DNA from 3 places in the Haematobacter sp. genome. Region 2 is predicted to be linked to each of the others. Evidence: riboswitches for the same ligand, from Rfam matches in the RefSeq annotation. Region 2 holds a riboswitch; each other region holds the start of a gene.
The links. Region 2 has a riboswitch for cobalamin ahead of RT513_RS03115 (DUF1636 domain-containing protein). Riboswitches for the same ligand answer to the same signal wherever they lie in the genome.
Positions count from the first base shown of each region.

Region 1 (8,008 bases), on a different contig from region 2:
CGACCGGATCGCGGCAAGCCACTTCGTTCCGTTGTCGGCGGCGAAGACGAGGTCGGGAAGCGCGTCGCACACCAACCAGTCATCGCGGAGAATCTCGTTCTCCAACTGACCCGGGCCCCAACCTGCGTAGCCCAGCGCCAGGAGCGCCTGCCCCGGCCCAGTGCCGCGCGCGATCTCCCGCAGGATATCGGGCGTGGTGGTCATCGCGAAGTGGGGGCCGACCTCTATCGTCCCGGCCTCCTCCTCATCGATCTGCGGCGAATGGAGGACAAAGCCGCGGGCGGCTTCCATCGGGCCGCCGACATGGATCGGGCAGCGGCCCCCGAGGTGGGGTATGGAAAGCTGGTCCAACAGCGCCTCAAAACTGATATCCGCAGCCGGCTTGTTGACGACAAGCCCCATGGACCCCTGCGGAGAATGGGCGCAGATCAGGATCACGCTCCTTTCAAACCGCGGATCGCCCAGACCGGGCATCGCGATGAGGAGCTTGCCCCCCAGGTCAGACATATGCGTGGTCCTGTTGCTCATGAGCATAAGATGGCGCACCGGACTATCGGCACAAGCGGAGATTGCGTCGCATGGGAGACAATGCCATCTCTTCGCCGGAATGTGATTTCAAGTCCTGCGACATCCCGCCGACAGTCCCGCCATGATGCTCAGCCCGCTCCCCCTCCTCGCCTTTGCCGCAGCGACGCTGCTGCCTGCCCTCGCGGGACATGCCGCCCCAACGCGTCCGCAGGACGTGGTGCAGGCAGAGGTTCTTCCCGGCTGGCGGCAGGCCGATGGCAGCCATCTCGCGGCCATCCGCCTGACGCTCGCCGACCAGTGGAAGACCTACTGGCGCGCACCGGGGGATGCGGGCATCCCGCCCGGTTTTGACTGGAGCGGCTCGGAGAACCTGGCGGATGTGACGCTGCACTGGCCCGCGCCGCATGTGTTCGAGCTGAACGGAATGCGCACGGTCGGCTATACGCGCGAGCTGGTCCTGCCCCTGGAAATCCGCGCGCGGAATGCGGATCAGCCCATTTCGCTGCGGAGCCATGTCATGCTGGGGGTCTGCCGCGACATCTGTGTGCCGGTCGATCTTCGGATCGACGCCGTCCTGCCGGTGACGAAGCAGCCGGACCCGGCAATCCGCGCGGCCCTGGCCTCCGGCCCGCTGGATGCAGACATGGCAGGGGTAAAGAGCCTGCGCTGCCGTGTGGAGGCAATCCCGGACGGGCTCCGCGTGACGGCCTCCTTTCAGGCTCCATCGCTTGGGGGACGGGAACTTGCGGTGTTTGAGACACCGGACCCCTCCGTCTGGGTGTCGGAAAGCGATACGCGGCGGGAGGCCCATGGCGTGACGGCCTCCGCGGATCTCGTTCCCCCTCCCGGAGAGACGCTGGCGCTGGACCGTTCCCGGCTGCGCATCACGCTTATCGGCGACAGGGGCGCGGTGGATATGCTGGGCTGCCCGGCGGGCTGACATCGCGACATAATGTCGCGCGATCATACCGGTTATGCACAAAATTATGGCAAAATCAGGAACGCTGCGCCTCGCATGCCCTGATCCTTTCTGTTAGGGAGCGTGCCCGCCGCTTCGCCGGCAGGTCCAGTATGATCCCAGTATGATTGGAGTATCCATGTTTCGCAGCCTTCCGCTGATGTCGCTTCTGCTTGCCACCCCCGCCTTCGCGCATGATTTCCGCGCGGGCGATCTGACGGTCGGGCATCCCTATGCTTTCGAGACGACCCGAGACGGGCAGGCACCGCAGGGCTATTTCTCCGTCACGAATGCGGGCGCGACCGATGACCGGCTGGTCGCCATCCGCCCGGCGAAGGGTGAAGCGAGCCTCCGTACGGCAGAGCGTTTTCGGAACATGGTTGCCACCACTTCCGCAGGCCCCATCACCATTCCCGCCGGAGAGACCGTGCACCTGAGCCCCACCGGCCCGCATGTGAGCTTCACCGCGCCCGAAACCCGTCTGTGGTCCGCTGCCGACCGGATGGACGCGGTTCTTGTGTTCGAAAACGCGGGCGAAGTCCCGGTCGTATTCAATGTGGAGGCCCGCAAGGCCGGCATGGGCAACGGGCATTCGCCCAACTGATCCGGCCATTCGCGAAGGGGGCGCCCCCCTTCGCGCTTGACAAGAATCGGCGGAGCGGATCATCCATGGTCTGCTTCGGTTCCGGTAAGGCCGGATGAAAAGGGAACTGCGGTGCGCCTTCGGGCAAGACCGCGGCTGCCCCCGCAACTGTGAGCGGCGAGCGACGGCCAAGAACGTCACTGGAGGTCCGCCTCCGGGAAGACCGGCCCGAGCGATGACCCGCGAGCCAGGAGACCTGCCGCAGCGCTCACCCATTTCCGGCGCGGGGTGCGTCTGGAAAGCGGCCCTTCCGCAGAGGTGACGTCACCGGCCTGCGGGACTCCCATCAGGCCATTCTGCAATTCGCGGGCCGCCATGTATGCGGCATCGCGTTGGAAAGGCCCCTGCGATGACCTTCACTGGCATCAGGACGATCACAGTTCTTACCGCCCTCGCCCCGCTGGCCGTTCATGTCCCGCTGGCCGCTCATGCCCAGACCGGCTCTCCGGTGATGCTGGACAGCATCGTGTTGTCCGGCGGGCTTACCCCCATTGCCGCGGGTGCCTATGGGCGCGCCTTCACCGTGATAACCGCGGCGGAGATCGATGAGCGCGGCATCCGCACCGTACAGGACGCGCTCCGCGGAGTGCCGGGCGTCTCCGTCACCTCCGCCGGCCCCAGCTTCACGCAGATCCGCCTCCGGGGCGCAGAGGCGAACCACACCCTCATCCTCATCGACGGGGTTCCGGCGACGGGCGGCAATGACGAGTATATCCTGACCGGGCTGGAAACCGCGAATGTCGAGCGGATCGAGGTGCTGCGCGGCCCTCAGTCGGTCTATTTCGGCTCGAATGCGTCTGCCGGGGTCATCAACATCATCACCCGGCGGGGAGAGATCGGCACGCATTACGGCGGTGCGGTGGAGGTCGGCAACGGCTATGCGGCCTCCGGCTGGGTCACCCAGCGGACGGAGCGGGGCGGGTTGTCCTTCAACGTCTCGAAGCGGGACGATCACGGCTACAACCCCGCCTTCACCGGCAGCGAGAAAGACGGGATTGACCGCCGCACCATCGGGTTGACCGGCGACTGGCAGGCGACGGAGGCCCTGAAGCTCGGCTTTACCCTGCGGCATTCCGAAGAGAACTATGGCTACGACGCGACGAACTATGCCGCCACCGGCTATCGCGATTATCTGATCGACGATCCGCACCTCACGGGGGAGCGCAAGGAGTTCACCGGCTCCCTCTGGGCCGAATACGAAATGCTGGAAGGACGGCTCGTCAACCGGCTGGAATTTCAGAACTCGGTCTTTCGGCAGGGCACGACGGAGGCCGCGGAGACGCGGGGGGAGACGCGCGCGCTGAAATACCGGCTCAGCTACGGGCTGGACGGCCGGCCGGTGACCGAGGCGCGGCACCTGCTCAACGTCATGCTCGAACGGTCGGAGGACGAGAACGACACTGCCCGCGACTATGATCGCGCCAACAATTCGGTGGCCGTGGAATACCGCGGCTCCTTCGACACGGGCGTGGATGTGCAGGCGGGCCTCCGCCATGACGATTTCGACACGTTCGAGGATTTCACGAGCTGGAACATCGGCCTGTCGTGGCAGATCCCGGACAGCGCTTTCCGTGTGCATGCCTCTGCCGGGCGGGGACTGGTGAAACCCTCCTATTACGAGCTTTTCGCCAATGACGGTTACACCATCGGCAATCCCGCATTGAGGCCTGAGCGCAACACCGGCTACGATATCGGCGTCGAGGCGGAACTGCTGAACGGACGCGGGCTGATCGACGTCACCTACTTCAACGAGAAGATGGAAGACGAGATCACCTATGTCTATGGCGCCGCCCCGGACGGGAGGGCGAGCTACATCAACCAGCGGGGCAAGAGCCCGCGTGAAGGGGTGGAGATCGCCGGGCGGTTCGATGCGACGGAGGATCTGCGTCTGTCGGTCAGCTACACCTATCTGGACGCAAAGAACCCTGACGGCACGGTGGAAGTGCGCCGCCCCCGGCATGAGCTTGGTCTGGGCGCCACGCAGCAGGTGCTGAACGGTCGCGGATCGCTCACCGCCGATATCCGTTACGTGGCGGGCAATTACGATACGCAGTACTGGGGCTTCTACGAGACGAAGGAACTGGGCAACTATACGCTCGTCAACCTCGCCGCCGGTTACGATCTCACGGAAAACCTCCGCGCCACCGCCCGCGTGGTGAACCTGTTCGACAAGGAGTACATGGACGTCTGGGGTTTCCGAAACCAAGGGCGGCAGGCCTATCTCGGGCTGGAGGCGAAATGGTAGCACGGCTCATCGGGACGGCGCTTCTCACCTTCGCGGTTTCCGCGCAGGCCGCGGAGCTTGCCGCCCGGACGGAGACCGACGCTTCGATGGCGCCCGCGTTCCCTGCGGCCGCCGTCCTTACCCCATTCTCTCGACCTTTCCTGACGTCGATGCCCGTGCCCTATACGGGGCTTGAAGCGGGGCGCATCGCGGCTCTCGGCACCGCTTCGGTCAGCGCATCGGCGGTTTCAGAAACATTCGCCCTCACCGGGGCCACCGGAGCGGGGCTTGAAGCGGGGCGGCTCAAGGTTCCCGGAACCGTTTCGGGCATCGCATCGGAAGCACCCTTTGCGGCACCCCTGGCGGTTGCAGAAACCCTCCTCACCGGAGTCGCCGGACGCGCCGCCCTTATGCCGGAAGGAGGGCCGGATGCCGCACCGGGGAGGGGCGCGTCTCTGACCCCTCTCTCTGCTGCGCGGCGGGATCGCGTCACGCGACAGCGCGTCATCGGTCGCGCATCTTTGGCCCTTGTCTCTGCCGCGCAGCGGGGGCCGACTCCCCTGTTCGCAACCTCCGCCGCTGTCGCGGGCCTTGCGACCGGAACAGCGCAAGACGCTTCGGCAGACAGCAGGACGCCCCATGCCCTTGCTCCGAGCGCCGCTCACGTGGACACGTCCGCCCCTCCGGTATCCGCAGGGGAGAAACGCGCCGGAGCGGAGGCCCCTGCGTCCAGCCCCGCAGCAGGGACCGCCGCCGTCTCCAGACGCGTCGTCTCGGTGAACCTCTGCACCGACCAGCTTGCCATGATGCTGGCGGCACCGGGGCAACTGGTCTCCATCAGCCATCTCGCAAGTGATCCCCGCTCTTCCGCCATGACGGAGGAGGCAGCCCGCTACCCCCACAACCACGGGCTGGCGGAGGAGATCGTTCTGCTGCAACCGGACCTCGTGCTGGCCGGGCGCTACGGCTCCGCGGCAACCACCGCTCTCCTGCGCCGCATCGGCGTGCCGGTCGAGGTGTTTGACCCGGAGACCAGCCTCGCCGGTATCCGCGACAATGTCCGGCGGATGGGCGCGGCTCTGGGCCGGACGGCGGAGGCGGAAAGCCTCGTCAAGCGGTTCGACGCCGACCTCGCCGCGCTTGGCCAACCGCCCGCCGACCGGCGCCGCGCGGCGCTGTATTATGCCAACGGCTATACGGCGGGCGATGCCAGCCTTGCGGGAGAGATCCTTGCCGCTGCGGGGCTTGCCAATATCGCGTCGGAGCTTGGACTCCGCGGCGGCGGCATGGTGTCGCTGGAACAGCTGGTGCTGGCCGATCCCGACCTGATCATCCGGGGGGAGCGCTATGCCGGATCGTCCCGCGCGGAGGATCTTCTGGATCACCCTGCCCTTGCCGCACTGGCCGGGGCGGCGCAGGGGGCGCTGGCCGATGGCGACTGGGTTTGCGGCACGCCGCATGTGATCGACGCGGTCCGGCGGCTCCGGGACAGGGCAGCGCCCCCGTGACTGCCCGCCGCCTGCTCCCTGCCCTCGGCGCGGCCGTGGCTCTGCTGTTCGCGGCCTCGCTGCTCATCGGGCAGGCGGAGGTGCCGCCGCTCGATGCGGTCCGGGCGCTTCTGGGGCGGGGCGATCCCCTTCTGGTGATCGTCATGCAGGAGATACGCCTGCCCCGTGCATTGCTCGCCATTCTGCTCGGGGCGAGCCTCGGGCTCTCCGGTGCGGCGATGCAGGGTTTCCTGCGCAATCCGCTGGCGGAGCCGGGGCTGATCGGCACCTCCGCCTCGGCGGCGCTCGGCGCGGTGCTGGCGCTTCAGACGGGGCTGGCCGCTGCCGCGCCCGCGTTCTTCATGGCCGCACCGCTCGCCGGGGCGCTGCTCTCCTTCGTCCTGATCCTGATGCTCGCGGGCAGTCGCGGCGGGGCCATGCCGCTGATCCTCGCCGGCATCGCCATTTCGGCGCTGGCGGGGGCGATGACTTCGCTGGTGCTGAACCTCTCGCCCAATCCCTTCGCGGCGAACGAGATCGTCTTCTGGATGATGGGATCGCTCGCCGACCGCTCCATGCTGCATGTCTGGATGGTGCTTCCGTTCTTCTGTCTCGGCACCGGGCTGATCCTTGCCACCCGCCGGGGGCTGGAGGCGCTCACGCTCGGGGAGGAAACGGCGGCGACCATGGGGGTCTCGCTTCCCCGGCTGCGGCTCATGCTGCTTGCCGGTGTGGTGGCGCTGATCGGCTCCGTCACCGCGGTGGCGGGCGCGGTTGGCTTCGTCGGGCTGGTCGTCCCGCATCTGCTGCGCCGCGCGGTGGGCGCCAGTCCTGCGCGTCTGCTTCCGGCCTCCGCGCTTGGCGGCGCTGCGGTGATCCTTGCCGCCGATATCGCCGCCCGGACAATCGCGCCGGGGCGGGATCTGAAGCTGGGCGTGCTCACGGCGCTGGTCGGCGCGCCGTTCTTCTTCCACCTCATATGGCGGCTGCGGCGGGAAACGACATGACCTTGCTGACAACCCACGGCCTGACCGTCCGTCGCGGCGGCCGCACCGTTCTGGCAGGCATCGACCTCTGCGTTCGTCCGGGAGAGTTCGTGGGTCTTCTCGGCCCGAACGGCGCAGGCAAGACCACCCTGTTGCGCGCAGCGCTCGGCCTTCTGCCCAGCGGCGGGAGCTCCTCCCTCGCCGCGCTCCCCACTTCGGAACGGGCACGGCAGGCTGCCTTCATGCCGCAGGGCCGGGAGATCGCCTGGCCCCTGTCGGTGGAGCGGGTGGTGGCCCTCGGCCGCGCGGCTCATCCGGCGGGGGCAAGGGACCGGCAGATCGTGGAGGAGGCCATGGCGCTGCTGGACCTGACGGAATTCCGCGAGCGGCCGGCCACGGAGCTGTCAGGCGGGGAACAGGCCCGCGTCCTCATCGCACGGATGATCGCACAGGACACGCCGCTCATGATCGCGGATGAGCCTGTCGCCGGGCTGGATCCGGCCGCCCAGATCCACGCCATGGACGTGTTTGCCAGCATCGCTGCCCGGGGCGGCGCCGTGCTCGCCTCGCTCCACGACCTTGGCCTTGCGGCAAGGCATTGCACCCGCCTTATCCTGATGCATGCGGGCAGCATCGACGCCGAGGGAGAGCCGGAGGCGGTCCTCTCCCCGGAGACCGTCGCGCGGGTATTCGGCATCACCGCCTTCACCGCCCGGACACCGCAGGGCATGGTATTCCAGCCGCTCTCGGTGATTTCCCGCCAACCCTCGCGCTGAGGGTTCGGCAAGCCCTCCGCTACGTCGAGGCCAGCCGTCCGGGCCACCTGCCCCACCCAATCTTCGGCGCAAGCCCCTGCCTTTCCCGCCGCAACCCCGCTACATGTTCCAAGCCGACAAATCTCTCCGCAAGGCCCCTTGCAAACCCCTCCGTCATCGGTTAGTCCGCCTCCCACGGTCGGAGCGTAGCGCAGCCTGGTAGCGCACCTGCTTCGGGAGCAGGGGGTCGGAGGTTCGAATCCTCTCGCTCCGACCATTCCCGATTTTTGTCAATTCTCTGAAATTCTTCCGAAGAGCCCGCCGGCCACGCCGGGGAGCGCAGCGCCGATGCCATCAACGAAACCTTGCCAGCCCGAAGGATCGAAGGCGGCACGGTGAAGCGAGGCGATGAGCGCCTGTTCGTGGC
Region 1 is NZ_DAMDHB010000012.1:25,562-33,569, reverse strand. It holds gene RT513_RS09605 (YqgE/AlgH family protein) at 1-507, opposite strand, end outside; gene RT513_RS09600 (protein-disulfide reductase DsbD domain-containing protein) at 650-1,468, shown strand; gene RT513_RS09595 (copper chaperone PCu(A)C) at 1,626-2,090, shown strand; cobalamin riboswitch at 2,150-2,348, shown strand; gene RT513_RS09590 (TonB-dependent receptor plug domain-containing protein) at 2,479-4,374, shown strand; gene RT513_RS09585 (ABC transporter substrate-binding protein) at 4,368-5,861, shown strand; gene RT513_RS09580 (iron ABC transporter permease) at 5,858-6,847, shown strand; gene RT513_RS09575 (ABC transporter ATP-binding protein) at 6,844-7,602, shown strand; tRNA gene RT513_RS09570 (tRNA-Pro) at 7,782-7,858, shown strand; gene RT513_RS09565 (hypothetical protein) at 7,872-8,008, opposite strand, start outside.
Region 1: it holds a riboswitch for cobalamin, as region 2 does, so the genes downstream of both, RT513_RS09590 (TonB-dependent receptor plug domain-containing protein) here and RT513_RS03115 (DUF1636 domain-containing protein) in region 2, are expected to answer to the same signal.

Region 2 (8,008 bases):
CATCGCCATGGGTCGCGCGCAGCTCCGCCTGCAATGCTTCGGGAAGGCTTTGGAGCGTGTGGCGGTAGGAGGCGAGAGGCCAATGCACCGTTTCGTCGAGCGCCGCTTCCAGCGCCGGGCCGGAGGGCGCCACATGACCTGCTTGGCGCAAATCCTCAAGCATCGCCTCTGCCGAAGCAAACACGTCGAGCCCCACGGCATGTGCCGCCCGGTGGGCCTTGCCAGGGTAGGTGGACAGGACAAGCGCTACGCGCCGCTCTGCGGGGGGCAGGGTTGCAAGCCGGTGCCAGGCGCGCACACGGGCGACCGTCGCGGCGATACCCGGCTGATCCGCCCCATGCCGGGACTGGGTGAACTGCAGATCCGCATTCCGGGCCCGCGGCTCCTTGAAAGAGATCACGCCTGCGCCGATCCGCCCGTCCACCTCCGGCAGCGCGACATGCATCGCCAGATCGGAGGGGGAAAGACCGCGCCCGGACGCCTGCCACGCCGCGCGTGCGGACGTGGCGTGGATCGCTTGAAACACCGGCACGCGGGCCGCCTCGAGCGGCGACGCCCCCTCGCTTCGGGCGGAGAAAGCGGTGGTGTTGACGATCGCCACAGGTGCCAGCGCAGGCAAGATGTCACGAAGCCATGCGGCGGCGGCGCTGTCCTTCAGGCTTGGCAGGAAAAGACCTGCGGCGCGAAAGCCCTCCCGCTCAAACCCCCGGATCAGACCGGCGATCCCATCGGTATCCGCCGCGGCGAGCCATGCGCGATAGAATGGAATGGCGACAAGCGGCGGCGTGCCGCCGGGTGGATCGGTCATGGGGCCGGTATCGGGATGCCAGAAGCCGAAGGAGGGCAGCGTCTTCGGCCCGGGGACGGGTCCGGCATACAGCCCCGCGGCCAGAGCAAGCTGTGCCAGAGCCCCCTGCGCCGCGATCTCTCCCCCTGCTTCGCAGAGGGTGGAAAGCCGCCGCAGCGTTGCCACGGGGAGCGTGGAGGCGGCGTCCAACGCCGGATCGGGGCATCCGTCTGCGGGCAGGATGGCAAGGGCGATGTCCCGCTCCCGTGCCAGTCGCGAAACCTGCTCCACGCCGTAGGACCACCAGGATGCGCCCCCGATGAGCCGGATCAGAACCCCCTTCGCCCCCGAAAGCGTACGGTCAACATAAGTGTCCACGGACAGCGGATGGGCGAGCGCGGACAGATTGGCCAGCCGCAAGGACGGCAACCCCTCCCGCCCCCGATGCCAGCCCGCCGCGAAAGCCCCCAGATCGCTGTCGGAAAACGACAACACCACAAGGTCCGCGGGCGATTGCCCCAGATCCTGCGGGGTGACCGTCTCCTCCAGCCCGTGGCTTTCGCGGAACAGGACGTGCATCAGAGGAGCGCCGCACGCACGGCTTCGGCATCAAGATCGCCCTTCTCCGCGATGATGACGAGCCGCCCCTGCCGCGGTTGCTCCCCCCAGAGGCGGTCGAACTGATGGCGGACGCGCGGGCCGACGGCCTGAACCAGAAGGCGGAAGGGCCTGTCCGTCACCGCCACATGGCCCTTCACGCGGAGGATCCTCTGCTCACCCGCCAGCGCCGCGACCCGCTCGGCGAGCACCTGAGGATCGGCTATCTCCGGCATGTCGAGGACAATGGTATCGAAATCATCGTGGTCATGCTCCTCCTCCCCGTCGTGGTGGGAGGGGCGGGCGTCCAGCCCATCCTCTGCCGCGGCGTTGAGGCCCAGCACGACGCGGGGGTCGATCACGCCTTCGGTGAGCGCGATCATGGGCAGCGCGCGGGGTGCTTCGGCGCCGATCACCCTGCGCGCCTCGGCCAACCCGGCCTCACCGGCCAGATCGGCCTTCGACAGCAGCACGATATCGGCGCAGGCGATCTGATCCTCGAACACCTCCGACAGCGGCGTCTCGTGATCGACCTCCGACGCGTCGCCCGGATGTGCGGGATCGGGCGCGAAAAGGCCCTTCGCCACCGCCTCCGCATCCGCCACGGCCACCACGCCGTCGATCGTGATCCGCGAGCGCAGGTCGGGCCAGTCAAACGCCTTCAGCAACGGCTTCGGCAGGGCAAGGCCGGAGGTCTCGATCACGATATGATCGGGCCGCGGCTCCAGCGCCATCAGCCGCTCGATGGAGGGGATGAACTCATCGGCGACGGTGCAGCAGATGCAGCCGTTGGTAAGCTCGACGATATTCGCCTCCGGGCAATCGGCATCCGCACAGGCGCGGATCAGGTCGCCGTCCACCCCGACATCGCCGAATTCGTTGACCAGCACCGCCAGCCTGCGTCCGCCGGGGTTCTGGAGAAGATGCCGGATCAGCGTGGTCTTTCCCGCGCCCAGAAATCCGGTGACGATGGTGACGGGGGTCTTTTCGATGGACATTCAATCCTCCAGGGGCGGTATGCGGGCGATGGTGTTCTTGCGGATGACTTCGGGCCGTGCGCGCCACGGCACCACGCCATCGGGCGCGGTCGCATAGGCGTGGATCATGGCGATCAGGTCATCGAGGTGGAGGTCCGGGTTCAGTGCGCCCTGCACATAGGTCCAGCGCCCCGGCCCGCGAAGCACCACGGCACAGCCCCGCGAGCAGGCGGACAGGCACGGCTGGCGCCGGTGGTCGATGCCCGCGCGCGCAAGCGCGTCGGACAGGCGCGCGCCATCGCGGGGCGCATCGGGGGCGACGTTCGGGTCGGCACCCTGCAGGCGGCAGGTGGTACAGACCACCAGTTCCATTGCATCGCTCATCGGCCCCTCCGGCCAGACGGTCTTGGCGGACGGGAGCAGAACGGGGCTGCCGGAACGGCAATCACCGCCCTGCGGCACACCCCGGCCGCGGCTTCGGACAACCGCCCTCGGGGCGGCAGATCGCGGCAGGTCTCCCGGCTTGCGGATGTCAGGGTTTCCCCTGGCGGGCGCCCCACCTTCCCGGTTTCCCAGTGGCTCTGCGGGCGACCTCTCCGGTCACGGTCGCGGGGGCGGCTGCGTTGGGGCGGTGAAGCCTGTCGCATTCCCTCTTAGCCTGCCATATGGCAGGAACCAGCGATGCGGACAGCCAAGCCACGCCGCGCGCCGGAAGTCAAGGAGAGTGCCGTGCCCGATGACACTATCACGCCGGAGGAAGCCGCCGCCCATGCGGGGAAAAAGGCGCGCATCAAGGCAGCGCGGGACCGCATGATGGCCGAACGGACCGGAGAGAAGGGGCTGGTGATCGTTCTTACGGGTCCGGGGAAGGGCAAGTCCTCCTCCGCCTTCGGCATGGTGCTGCGCTCCATCGCCCATGGCATGCCAACCGCCGTGGTGCAGTTCATCAAGGGGGCGATGACCACCGGGGAGCGCGATCTGCTGACCGGCAGCTTCGGCCACCTCTGCCGGTTCCACACCATGGGCGAGGGTTTCACGTGGGAGACGCAGGACCTTGCCCGCGATCGCGCTGCCGCGAGGGCGGCGTGGGAAAAGGCGAAAGAGATGATCCGCGATCCCGCGATCCGTATGGTGCTCCTCGACGAGATCAATATCGCGCTCCGCTACGATTATCTCGACATAGCAGAGGTGGTGGCGTTCCTTCGGGACGAAAAACCCCCCATGACCCACGTGGTGCTCACCGGGCGGAACGCGAAATCCGACCTGATCGAGGTTGCCGATCTGGTCACGGAGATGCAGGCCGTGAAACACCCGTTCCGCAGCGGTATCCGGGCACAGGCGGGGGTCGAGTTCTGAACGCGCGCTCCGCCGCTACCTGCGGGCCGGGCTGGAGGTCAGGACGCGCCGAGCGTCTCGGCCCTGATCTGCCGGGCGGTCAGCCGCGCGCTCTCCGCTTCGGCCCGCAGAACGGCGACCTCATCGGGGGTGCGGCTGTGAATGTTGGAGTAATCGAGCTTCCAGCCCATATCAGGCGAAAACGTCTCCGGAGAGTGCATTGTCGTCCGAGGTCCGGGCGCGCGTTCCAGCATGTCGAGCGCGCGGTGAACGTTGCGCAGCTGAGAGTCAGGGTCGTTGGGACGCCCCGCCGCATTGCCGAGCGGCATGTCGCTGAACAGCAGACGCGGGGCGCCGGCATGCTCCACGATGTCCTTCGCCGCGCCCATGATGACAGTGGAAATGCCGTTTTCCTCCAGATGCCGGGCCACGAGCGTGACCGTCTGATGGCAGACGGGGCAGTTCGGCACCAGAATCGCGGCGGTCACGCCATCCTCCCGGCAGCGGGCCAGTATTTCCGGCGCATCCACCTCCATGGTATGGCGTTGGCTGCGGTTGGTCGGAGCACCGTGAAACCGGGGGGCGATCCACCCGATCCGCGCAGCCGCCTGTCGCAGCGCCGCCAGAGGGAACCACGCGCCCTGATCGGTCATGTCGGCATTCTCCCGATCGATGCCGACATGGGCGATCCGCAGGTCCGGGTCTGTGGCGGTGGGGAGGGAATAGACCTCGTAGAACTTCGCTGCGGAATTGTACGGCGCGCCCTGTCCCTGCGGACCCTTGGCCGGATCGTAGGGAACGGCGGTGGTGATGAGGGTGACCGTGCTTTCGGCCAACGGAAGGGTCAAAGGCGCAAAGGGCGCGTCGGGATTGTGGGCCCATTCGTAGGGCGTGTCATAGCCAAGGCCCAGATACCAGTCCCGCGTCCGGCGCATGTAGCCGACAGGTTCCGTCAACGCGGCATCACTCTGGGGTCTTTGCATCATCCCGGCCCTCTCTCCCTCTGCGTGGCGCGTATCGGAGCGCCACGCCCGGGCCAGTTGTGCGCATAGACAGCCGGTTTGTCCATGGCCGCGGTGATGCGGCAACCTTACCAGAAACGATCGGACCGATTGCGGATGCCCGTGTCCGCGGCGAGGGACGGCAGGGAATGGTCAGAGAGCGGAGGCACGCCCGCCCGTCCACCGACCCGGTCGACGGCTTTCCGGCGGAACTGGGCAGCGAAAGCGTTGATTGCTGCCTCCGTCACCATGTCACCATACCACTGGGCGGGCGCCGGCTCGAAGCCATGTTCCTCCGCCAGAGCCGAGAGCAGGTCGGCATCCGCGAGCGTGAGGGTGGAGCCGATGCTGAAGTCCCGCTCCTGACCGGAGAGGGCCAGCAGCATCGTCTCGCTCAGGCAACCCCAAGCGATGTTGGCAGGCAGCGTCTGGAAAGGCCCGAGGTCCACTTCTCCCGGCGGGCGGACGAGACCGCCGTCAAAGACCATCACGCCGGTGCCGCGCAGATCGGCTTTCTGCACATTCGGCGGACGCGCCACATCGCAGACCAGCGTTCCGGGCTTCAGACGCCGCGGATCGACAAGCACGGTATCCGAACTCGTGGCCACGAGGACGACATCCGCATCCGCCAGCGCCGGTTCCAGATCGGTCGTCCAGGAGAGGACGTGCCCGTAACCCGCTTTCGCCTTCGGAGGAACGTGGATCGTCTTCTCCGTGTCCATCTGGCGGACGGAGCGCGCCAGCAGTCCCGGCGTCCAGGCATCGGTGCGCGGGCTTCTGGCCAGCGAGGCAAGGATGTCGTCGGCGACCTTGGAGAGCAGGCGCGGAGCAAAGGGATTGCGGGCGTTCCCCACCAGCGTCATGCGTCCGGCCCGCCGGGCAAGCAGCATGGCTCCAAGCCGCCCGATCGCTCCCGATGCGCCCACGACGACCACATGCGCGTCCTCAAGGGCGATGCCGGTGCGCCGGCAGAGCTGGGTGATCGCCTTCACCGCAGAGACGGTGGTCAGTGTATTCCCGCTGGTGATAGGCACGCCGCGCCCAGTCACGGTTTCACCGCCGCGTGTGACGATTGAGGTGAAGGCACCGAGACCCACACGGCACGCGCCCTGCTCCCCTGCGATGGCCACCGCTTCCGCGATCATCTGACGGGCCTCGGCCTTTCCCTTGCCGCGCATGTCGCCGGGCAGCATGGGCACCGAGAGTAGCCAGCCGGAGGCAACCTTGCCTGCACGGGAGGTGACATCGGGAATCTCGTGGACGATGCCCGGGCCAAGGCCCTTCACCCACGCCTTCCAGCTTGCCAGTTCCTCCTCGTTGAACTGTCGCAGGGAGGCGTCGGAGCGGAAGATATCCTCGTCCTCGGTGTAGTGGATCACGAACCCGAAGCGACCCGGGACAAGGCTGCCCTTCGGCACGACTGCCGTCTGCGTTCCCGTCTGTGGCGCCATCTGCGGCCCTTCTTCCGCAAGCTCCCCTCCCCTCCGCGCGACGAGGTGGCGCACGAGAGAGTAGTAGTCGTTCTCATGGATGATCCGGCAGACCGCTTCGAGCGCGGCCACAGCCTTGTCGAGCCCGTCGCGTCCGAGGATGAGCGGCGGTTGAAGCCGGAGAACACGGCTGTCGTTGAACAGCGGAGCCGTAAGCACCTTCTGCACGTTTACCAGATAGGAGGCGATAAGCGCCGTCACGCCACCGTTGAAGCCGGCGTGCGCCATGATGGCCGAATTGCGACGCTCCTCAAGCGGCTGGAACTCCAGGCCGAGCATATATCCCCGTCCCCGGACCTCCCGGATCACGTCGGGATAGGCGCGCTGCAACTCTTCAAGCCGCGCCCGGATGTAGGTGCCGTTCTCCGCCACGCGCCGAACCAGCGCCTGATCATCCTCCAGCAACTGATCGAGCGTCGCACAGGCAACGGTGGCAGCCAGTGCATTGTTGGCGAAAGTGGAACTATGGAGCCGCCCGAAGCGGTCATCCCATGCGGAAGGGCGTACGATACAGGCTCCAATCGGCATCAACCCGCCGCCGAGCGCCTTGGAGAGCAGCAGCATGTCGGGGACTTCCTGGAAGCTCGAGCAGGCGAAAAGCTCGCCGGTGCGCCCCAGACCGGTCTGAATTTCATCGAGAATCGTCAGGACGCCATGCTTCCGGCAAAGGGCGATCGCTGCTTCGGCGTAACCTTCGGGCGGGCAGACCACGCCGCCCTCTCCCTGGATCGGTTCGAAGATGAAGGCCGCGATACCATCCGCAGACGCGACAAGCCGCGCTTCAAGAGCGGCAAGATCGCCGTAGGGCACATAGTCGAAATCGGGGGCCGGGGCATTGAAGCCCTGTTGGTAAAGCGATTTTCCCGTGGCTGAGAGGGCGCCGAGCGTCTTGCCGTGAAAACCGTTCCGGGTGGACAGAATCAACGCGCGACCGCTCCTGATCCGGGCGAGCTTGATCGCGGCCTCCACCGTTTCCGCTCCGCTGTTGGCAAGCGTCGTGATGGAAAGGTCACCCGGCGTGACCTCTGCCAGCCGCTTGGCCAGCCGCTCGGCCTCCGCGGAATGGAGCGGCTGGATCAGGGACGGCATCTGCGCCGCCTGAGCCGCGCCCAATGCCGCCCAACCGCGCTCAGGATTATGCCCGAACGGCAGTGCGCCGTACTGGGAGAGGAAGTCCAGATACTCCTCTCCGTTTTCATCAAAGAGACGCGCGCCGCTTCCCCGGACCATTGCTCCGTTCAGCGCGAAGATCTCCAGCAACTTTGAGCGAGCAGGATTCAAAAAGGACATGGAGGCTCCATTCAGATCTCGGTCGGCTGCTGTCACCGGGGTGAAGCAGTCGGTTGAAGAAGGTCAAACGCATCACGGAGTTGCCGGCGCGAGGGTCGGCAACGTCGGCTCGTCGGTATGTGTCTATGAGAGGGCAGCAGGCAGCAGCAGATTGCGAAGTCAGGTCTTGTGATTGCTGGATAGCTGGCAATGCCTGCCCTAAGAAGCCCAACTTCAATCATGTCTGACATTTCGGCATTTTGCTGCCGACGATGATGATCCCAATGCGCGGTTTTGCGCGACAATCCCCCAATGGTTGTGTAATTGTCTCGGAAACGAGCGTGATTTTTTGAGCAGCTCGCGAATTTCACTGCTGCGCCGCCGCATCCAGTCTCGGCTATTCGGTGACTGATCAGTCCAGTGGTGAAGGGGCGATCTCGCCGATTTCCGGCGCGATTTTTGCCGGATCACCGGGGATGCAATGTTTCTTTATTGATTACAATGCGAAATTTTCCGGTTGAAGGCGTGGTTGGCTTGAGGCCGTCGCTGATG
Region 2 is NZ_DAMDHB010000002.1:189,090-197,097, reverse strand. It holds gene cobN (cobaltochelatase subunit CobN) at 1-1,366, opposite strand, end outside; gene cobW (cobalamin biosynthesis protein CobW) at 1,366-2,382, opposite strand; gene RT513_RS03115 (DUF1636 domain-containing protein) at 2,383-2,745, opposite strand; cobalamin riboswitch at 2,852-3,056, opposite strand; gene cobO (cob(I)yrinic acid a,c-diamide adenosyltransferase) at 3,091-3,717, shown strand; gene RT513_RS03105 (glycine reductase) at 3,756-4,679, opposite strand; gene RT513_RS03100 (aminotransferase class III-fold pyridoxal phosphate-dependent enzyme) at 4,787-7,477, opposite strand.

Region 3 (8,008 bases), on a different contig from region 2:
TGTCGCCGCCAGCAGCACCGCCGGTAGGAGCAGCGCCGCGCGCCAGAAAGCGATGCGCAGCCCCAAGCCCTGCGCCATGCCGTCGCCTAGTTCCAGCAGCGCCAGCGGGCGCGCGGCCAGCATCGCAATGCCCGCCGCCAGCGCCAGTGCCACGGCGATGCCCGCGGCGGACATCCAGCCGGCCTGCACCAGCGACCCGGCCTGCCACAGGAAAAGCTGCTCCATCACCTGATGGTTGAAGAGCGCCAGCATGGCATTGATGCCGCCGAGCCAGATCCCCGTCACCAGTCCCGACAGCAGGATCGCGCCCGCGCCGAATCCCGCCCGCGCCGACAGCGCCATGACTAGGGCGAAGGCAAGGAGCGCCCCCGCGAAGGCCGCCCCCCAGCCCGCCAGACCGGGCGCGGCCACCAGCGCGAGGCCGAGCGCCAGCTGCGCTCCGCCGAAGAGGCCGAGGGTGGCGGGCTCCGCCAAGGGATTGCCCAGCACGCGTTGCAGCAGCAGACCGCAGAGCGCCAGCCCCGCGCCGGAGAGCAGCGCCGCAACCAGCCGGGGCGCCGCCGAAAGGTGGAGGATCATCTGTCCCACGTCGCCGGCTTGCGGCCAGATCATCGCCGCGATGGTTCCGGCGGGGGCGAGATCCCGCGCCTCCTGCCAGAAGAGCCAGAGCGCGGGCAGCCAGAGCAGCAGGATCAATACGCGGATCATGCCATCGCCGCGCGGATCGCCGTCGCAAGGCGGATGGCGGAGGCCACGCCGCCCGCCGGAAACACTGGCGGCAGCGGCCGCAGCCGGTCCGCAAGGTTGAAGGACAGCGCGTCCAGGAAGGGACCGGCGGACCCGGCGCCGCCGATGGCCAGCACCGCCGGGCCGTCCCGGTCCACCAGTTCCTCCAGCCCCGTGCTGCGCGCCCCCCAGATCATGCTGCCGGTCGCGGCATTGGTCAGCCCCATGGCCGACAGCACGTCACCGGGCAGCGAACCCGGACCGAAGACGATCATGTGCCGCCCATCCTCCAGCATCCGCACGATCAGCGCCCGCTGCGCGCCGAGCGGGGTCAGCGCATCCTCCAGCCGGGCCAGCAGCGGACCGGAATCGCGGCCGAGAATGCGCGCCATCTGATCCGCCAGCGCGCGGGCCGTCGTCAGCGCGCCCTCCAGCGGCAGGGTCTGCAGCCATTCGACCGGGGCGATACGCTCCAGCCGGCCCGCTGCCGCCTGTTGCCACGCGGCGGCAAGGATCAGTCGCGGGGCCAGACGGCGCAGCAATTCGAGGTTCGGCTCGTTCAGCGGGCCGAGGTCCAACGCCGCGCCGGGGGCGGGATCTCCCACCAGCCGCTGATAAAGCCCGCGATTACCGATGGCGGCGGGGCCGTGGCCGAGCGCGAGACAGGTTTCCGTCAGGATGAGCTCCGTAGTAACCACGCCCCCCGCGGTATCCCCGGCGCCCGCAGGCGACAGGGCGCCGCCTGCGCGGGCATGAGCTGCCAGCGCCAGCGCAGCGGCAATCGCCGCGCGCCGGTTCATAGCCCGATCCCCAGATGCCGGGCCAGCGGCGGGTCGTGCCGGACAATGAGGCGGTCGAGATGGAAGCAGGGCGCCAGCAGCCGTTCCTGCCGCAGGGCCACGCGAAGTTGCGCCCGGCCATGGCGCCCGGCGGGAACGGGCAGATCCTCCCCCGCCCGGACCGCCCGCCGTACGGCCGTCTTCAGTGCCACCAGATCGGGCGGCCCGAACCGCGCCAGAAGACGCTGGAAGGCGGCATGGTCCTCTACATCGAAAGGCCGCGCCACGCCGGGGCGATGGCGGCACGGATGGGCGGGAAAGGCATGGGCGAACGGCAGCAGCCCCGCCGGGACCGGCGTGGTGGCGGGATGGGTGCGCCGTGTGTCGCCGAGCAGCGGCGGATCGCGGTCCCAGACCTCCAGCCGTCCCAGAGGGCCGCGCGCGATCCAGTCCCGCCCGCGGTGGCTGAGCCGGATCAGTCGCGACCCCGTCGGAATCTCGACCTCCCCCTCGGGGGCGCGTTCGACGGCGTGCGACACCGTCTCCGGCAGGCAAAGCGAGATGCCGTGGTTCCAGCCCTCCGGGTCGGAACTCAGCACCTCGAAGGCCAACGGGCGCAGGTCGGGCGGCAGGCGCAGGTGCAACGCCCCCCGCCTGCCCAGATCGGCCCCCGCCAGACCCAGCACCGCGCCGGGCCCGCCCATGCTCCAGATGCAGCGCGGATCCGCCATCAGTTCTTCGATCAGCCCGGTCGGCAAGGGTCAGAACTTCCGCCGATAGGCGAGATCAACCGTGCGGGGCTGACCCAGGAAGGCTTGCGCGCGCTCCGTCGACGGATCGGTGCGCAGGTAGTCGGCATAGACCCGGTCGAGCAGGTTCGTCACCCGCAGGCTCCAGACGGAGGCCGCGTCGGGCACGTAGTCGACGCCGACGTTAACCAGACCGTAGCCCGCCCGCTTCGTGGTATTCGCGAAGTCGTAGTAGGATTTTCCGATCAACTGCACAGACCCGTTCGCGCGCCATCCGGGAGCGAAATCCCACGACCCCCACAGGTTGCCCGACAGTTCCGGCACCAGGATCGGCACATTGCCGGAATAATCCTCCACCTCGAAGGTCAGCCAGTTGATGGAGGTGAAATCGTCGTAGCGCGCCCGCGTCCAGGCGGCGTTCCCGCCCAGCTTCACGTCGTCGGACAGCTGGAACGCCCCGGCCAGTTCTACCCCTCGCGAGGATTGCCGCCCGACCTGCTGCGTGGCGAAGGTCGCCGAGTCGAATACCAGCAGGTTGCGCTTGATGATATCGAAGACCGCCAGCGACCATTCCCCGCGCCCTTCGAACACCGATTGCTTGACGCCCAGTTCGAACTGCCTACCGGTCGTCATGTCGAAATCCGTCATGGAGGCGGAATAGTCGAGCAGCGGCAGGTTCACCGGATCGGTCGCATAGGACATCTGGACATAGAAGACGGTCGCGGTATTCGGTGCGAAGGTCAGGCCCAGCCGGCCACCCGGCCCCTCAAAATCGGCGGAGAAGTCATTCGCGGCCGATATGTGATCCTCACGCTCCACCGTGAACCAGTCGTAGCGCAGGCCGGCGCTGATCGCCCATCGATCGGTGATCTCGAGCCGGTCCTCGGCGAACACTGCATGCTGGTCGAGGGTGGAGTGATAGCGGGGGACCAAGTCATCCGGCAGCGGAAAGCGGCCTACCTCCGGGTGCCACGGATCGACGAAGCGGGGGGCGTAGGCCGCGAAATCGGCAAAGTCGGATTTGGCGCGGTTCACGTCGAAGCCCAGAAGCAGCTGGTTGCTCCGCCCCGCCACATCACCGCTGAACCGCACGTTAGCGCGCGTACCGAATTGAGACTGATCCTGCCGGATGCGACGGAATTCATCCACGGTGACCAGATCCGTCGCGGGATCCCAGAGATAGGTTTCGGCATTGCGGAAGGTTCGCCGGCTGTCGATGCCGTAGATCACCCATTCCACACCGACGGTATCGGAGGGGGTCCATTCCGTGCGAAGCTGCATCCAGCTGTCGCGGAAGCGATTTTCGGCGTCCGAGACGTTGAAATTGTTGTTCCGGAAGGATTCGACAATCGTTCCGTCCCGCAAGGGGGTACCGAAATAGGCGGGTGGCTCGCGATCCGCATGGGCGCCGCTCAGCGTGACCTTCACATCGTCCGTCGCTTCCCAGGCCAGTGCACCGGAAAGGACGAGATTGCGGCTGTCGGTATCGTCGACCCAGCCTTGCGACGCGTCGCCCACGGCGTTCAGGCGGAAACTGAGCCGGTCGTTCAACGAACCGCCCGCGTCATAGGCCAGCCGTGTGCGCAGGTTGCTGTCGAGCAGCGCAGCCACCTCCTGCCGGATCGGACCGGCGAAGGGACGCTTGGGCTGGATGTCGATCGTTCCGCCGATGGCGCCGGTGCCGTGCATGACCGATGCGGGCCCGTGCAGTACTTCGATCCGCTCCACGAGCCAGCTGTCGAAGGGGAAGCTGATATTGCCCCGGCCGGGGAAAAGCCGTGTACCGTCATAGAGCTGCATCACCGAATTGTTGCCCTGGAATCCGCGCAGCGCATAGGCGCTGCCGAACACGGGCGCCGCGACCGAGGTCACTCCGGGAATGTCTTGGGTGACAGCTTCGACCACATCAGTCTGCCCGCGCGCGGCGATGGTTGCAGCCGTGACCACGGAGATCGAGGCGGGAATATCTTTCACGGACACCCCGAGGCGGCTACCAGATGTGGCCGGAGTGGTAAAACCCAGCGTGGGCGGGCCGGTGATCACCACGGTGTCGAGCGTGGTTTCCTGGGCGTGAAGCAGGCCCGCCGGACAGGTTGAAAGCGCGAGCAGGGCCAACATCAGCCGGCGGGGATTTGTGGAAAAGATGGACATGCATAGCCCCTGGGGCAAAAGACACGTCACTTGCGAACGCAGGTCCATAGCCGGGCGCAGCCCGGAGACTTCCCCCGTCAGGACACCCCGCCCGACGTGTTCGCGCGTGAAATCGGCCGACGGCAGGTCTCCTGGCTCACGGCTCGAACGGAGGTCTTCCCCTTCCCGGGCGCAGGCCCAGTGGTAAACGAAGACCGCCTTGCCGCCTACAGTTGCGGGGACAGCCGCAGCATGGGCCAAGTTAGCCGCACTGCATTCCCTTTTGATCCCCGAAGGGAACCGTCCCCCGAGCGCTAGGATCACCGACCCGTGATGTCAACTGAATTGCTGCGCACCGCGATGTCTTTTCAGCAGGCGGCTTGGGCGAGCCGACGTCACTGGAGGAGAGATGGCGCGTTTGATGGGGCACCGCGCGCGCCGACGCAGATGCGACGCCGGATTTGGGTTCCGTCCGATTTCCGGCGTCCGTAAGTGCAGGCTCGATCATCATTGATCGCAGTCCTATTTCCGGCTTGTCGCGAGTTCCTCCACCCGGTTCGCCGCTGTCTCCAGAAGACTCTTCGCAAGGCCCTCATCCGCTGTCAGGCGGGCAAGGACGAGCGCGCCGACCATGGTCGATACTGCCGCCAGCGCTGCAGGCGATGGGTTCGCGCCTGCCGGAGTTCCCAAAGCCGCATCGGCGATGGAGAGGTGGGCACGCAGACCTTTCTCCATCTCCGCCCGGACTTCGGGCGCGTGGCGGGGGGCGTCCGAACCCAGCGTTGCCAGGGGGCAACCCCGATCCCGCATTGCGACATGTGCGGGCGAGAGGTAGAAGGCCGCAAGGGCTCGGAGCGGTGCATCGGGGTTCGCGTCAACGACCTCGGTCCAGCGAGAGGACGATCGCTCGACCGCACGGGCGGTGGCCTGGGCGGCAAGATCGTCTTTCGAAGCGAATTGCTTGTAGAACCCGCCCGGCGTCATCCCCGCGGCCTGCATCAGGTCCTTGAGCCCGATACCGTCGTAGCCGTGTTCGCGGAACAGCTGGCTGGCTTCGTCGATCACCCTCTGCCGGTTCGCCTCGGCCTGGACGCGGCTGACCCTCATGGTGCTATCCCCTTCGCTTCGCCTGGGACCGGAATGGCCCGGCCCGTCGGATCGCGCAAGGCCGATAGCAGCATAAACGACCCATAGGCGACCAGCCCGAGCGCCAATGCGGCATAAAGCGCCCGGATATCGTCCGTCGCCTCAAGCGCCAGCCAGCCGCCACCAAGGGCGATTGTCAGCCGCAACAAACCGGCGGCCAGCGGCATCAACAGCTTCTGCTGCCCCTGCGCCGCGAAGTAGAGAACAAGCCCCAGCCCAAAGAAGCCGTAGAACGGCCCGACAATCCGCAGATAGGCGCGCCCGGCGTCGATCATGCCGGGTTCTGCGCTGAAAAGCGTCAGCCAAGCCACCGGGAACAGGGCAGCGACCAGCCCCACCACCTCGGTCACAGTAAAGGCCAGGACCGCCCCGGTCAGGGCGATCTGCCGAGCGCGGCGGTGCTGCCCCGCAGCCATATTGGTGCCGACCAGCGCCACCAGCGGTGCGCCGATGCCGAAGACCAGCGGGATCAGCAGGTATTCGAGCCGGATGCCGGTGCCGAAGCCCGCCACCGCCTCGACCCCCAGCTTTGCCGCGATGATCGCGGTCGATCCCGCGATCACCAGATTTGTCAGCAGCGACTGGACCGATGACAGTGCGCCGATCCGCAGGATACCCCAGAACAGCGCCCACCGAAGTGGCTTCAGGCGGAACCGCGCCGGATTGCGGCCAGAGGCGACGTAGGCGCCAAGCACCAGCATTCCGGCGATGTAGTAAAGCACCAGTGCCAGGCCGCCGCCCGCAATCCCCATGGCGGGGACGGGTCCTGCACCAAAGATCAGCAGGGGCGATACGGGCACCAGAAAGACCACGCCCAGAACTGTCACCATGGCTGGAACCAGCATGTTCCCGGTTCCTCGGATGACGCTGGCCAGCCCGTTCATCAGCCAGGTGAAGACGTTTCCGGCAAAGACCACGTTGGAATAGAGCACCGCCGCCTCCAGTTCTTCCCCGCTGCCGCCGAGTGCTGCGTAGATCCGCCGCCCCCAGATCAGGAACAGGATCGAGAAGGCGAGGCCGATCACGAGATTGACCACCACTGCATGCAGGACAAGAGCGTCGGCCTCATTTCGGCGGCCCGCGCCGAGCGCCCGCGCGATCGATGACGAAATCGCCCCGCCGACCGCACCGGCCGAAATCGTGGTCATCAGCATGACCACCGGAAAGACCAGCGCCATGCCGGCCAATGCGTTGGTGCCGAGCTTGGAGACCCAGAAGGTCTCGATCAGCCCGGTCGAGGCCTGTGCCAGCATGATCATCACATTGGGCAGGGCCATGCGGATCAGCAGCGGCAGGATCGGCGCATCCAGCAGGCGTTGGGTCCGCCGATCATGCTGGACGGTGGATGACGCCGAGATAGCCGTCATCCGACCAATTCCACGGCCAGTGCAATGCCCTGACCACCACCGATGCACAGGGTCACCATCCCGCGTGACAGGCTGTCTCGCTGCATCGAATGCAGCAGCCGCGTCACCAGCACGGCCCCGGTCGCGCCGATGGCATGGCCATGGGCAATGGCGCCACCCTCGACATTGATGATGTCGAGAGGCAGGCCAAGCTCCTGCGCGACGGCAAGTGGCACGGCGGCAAAGGCCTCGTTGATCTCGATCCGCTCCAGATCGCCCAGGGTCCAGCCGGCATGCGCCAGCGCCTTTTCGACGGCGGGCACGGGGCCAAGGCCGAAGAGCCCCGGCTCCACCGCCGCCACACCATAGCCGGCCAGCCGGGCCATCGGCGCAAGGCCCCGCCGCTCAGCCCAGACCCGGTCGGCAACCACCACGGCTGCGGCCCCGGCGTTCAGCCCCGGCGCATTGCCGGCGGTGATTGTTCCGTCCGGCCGGAAAGCCGGTTTCAGCCGTGCCAGCGCCTCAGCGGTCGTATCGGGGCGGGGCGCCTCGTCCCGGAGAAAGACCTCGGTTCCCTTCCGCGTGTTCACCTCGACCCCGGTGATCTCGGCCGCGAACGACCCCGCTGCCTCCGCCGCTGCAAAATTCTGTTGCGAGCGCAGTGCGAAGGCATCCTGCGCTGCACGGCTCAGCCCGGCACGGGTGACGAGATCCTCGGTATGCCAGCCGGAATGCTGGCCCGAAAATGCATCGTTCAAACCGTCGGTCAGGAGGCTGTCGAGGATCTCCGCCGGGCCCATGCGATAGCCCCAGCGTCCCTCTGTCAAAAGATAGGGCGCGCGGTCCATGTTCTCCATCCCGCCTGCCAGCGCCACCGGCACCACCCCGGCCGAAATCTCCTGCGCGGCGCTGACGATGGCTTGCGCGCCAGATCCGCAAACGCGGTTGACCGTCAGCGCGGGAACCGAGACCGGCAGTCCGGCATGGATTGCGGCCTGCCGCGCGGGGTTCATCCGGTTGCCCGCCTGGATGACATTGCCCATGATGACCGAGCCGATCTCGACCGGATCGAGAGCTGCACGAGCCAGGGTTTCGCGCAGGACCGTGGCCCCAAGCGCCGTCGCCGGGATGG
Region 3 is NZ_DAMDHB010000047.1:17-8,024, forward strand. It holds partial or broken gene RT513_RS18665 (iron chelate uptake ABC transporter family permease subunit) at 1-708, opposite strand, end outside; gene RT513_RS18670 (ABC transporter substrate-binding protein) at 705-1,526, opposite strand; gene RT513_RS18675 (DUF6925 family protein) at 1,523-2,263, opposite strand; gene RT513_RS18680 (TonB-dependent receptor) at 2,267-4,405, opposite strand; cobalamin riboswitch at 4,509-4,704, opposite strand; gene RT513_RS18685 (TetR/AcrR family transcriptional regulator) at 4,907-5,491, opposite strand; gene RT513_RS18690 (MATE family efflux transporter) at 5,488-6,897, opposite strand; gene RT513_RS18695 (thiolase family protein) at 6,894-8,008, opposite strand, start outside.
Region 3: it holds a riboswitch for cobalamin, as region 2 does, so the genes downstream of both, RT513_RS18680 (TonB-dependent receptor) here and RT513_RS03115 (DUF1636 domain-containing protein) in region 2, are expected to answer to the same signal.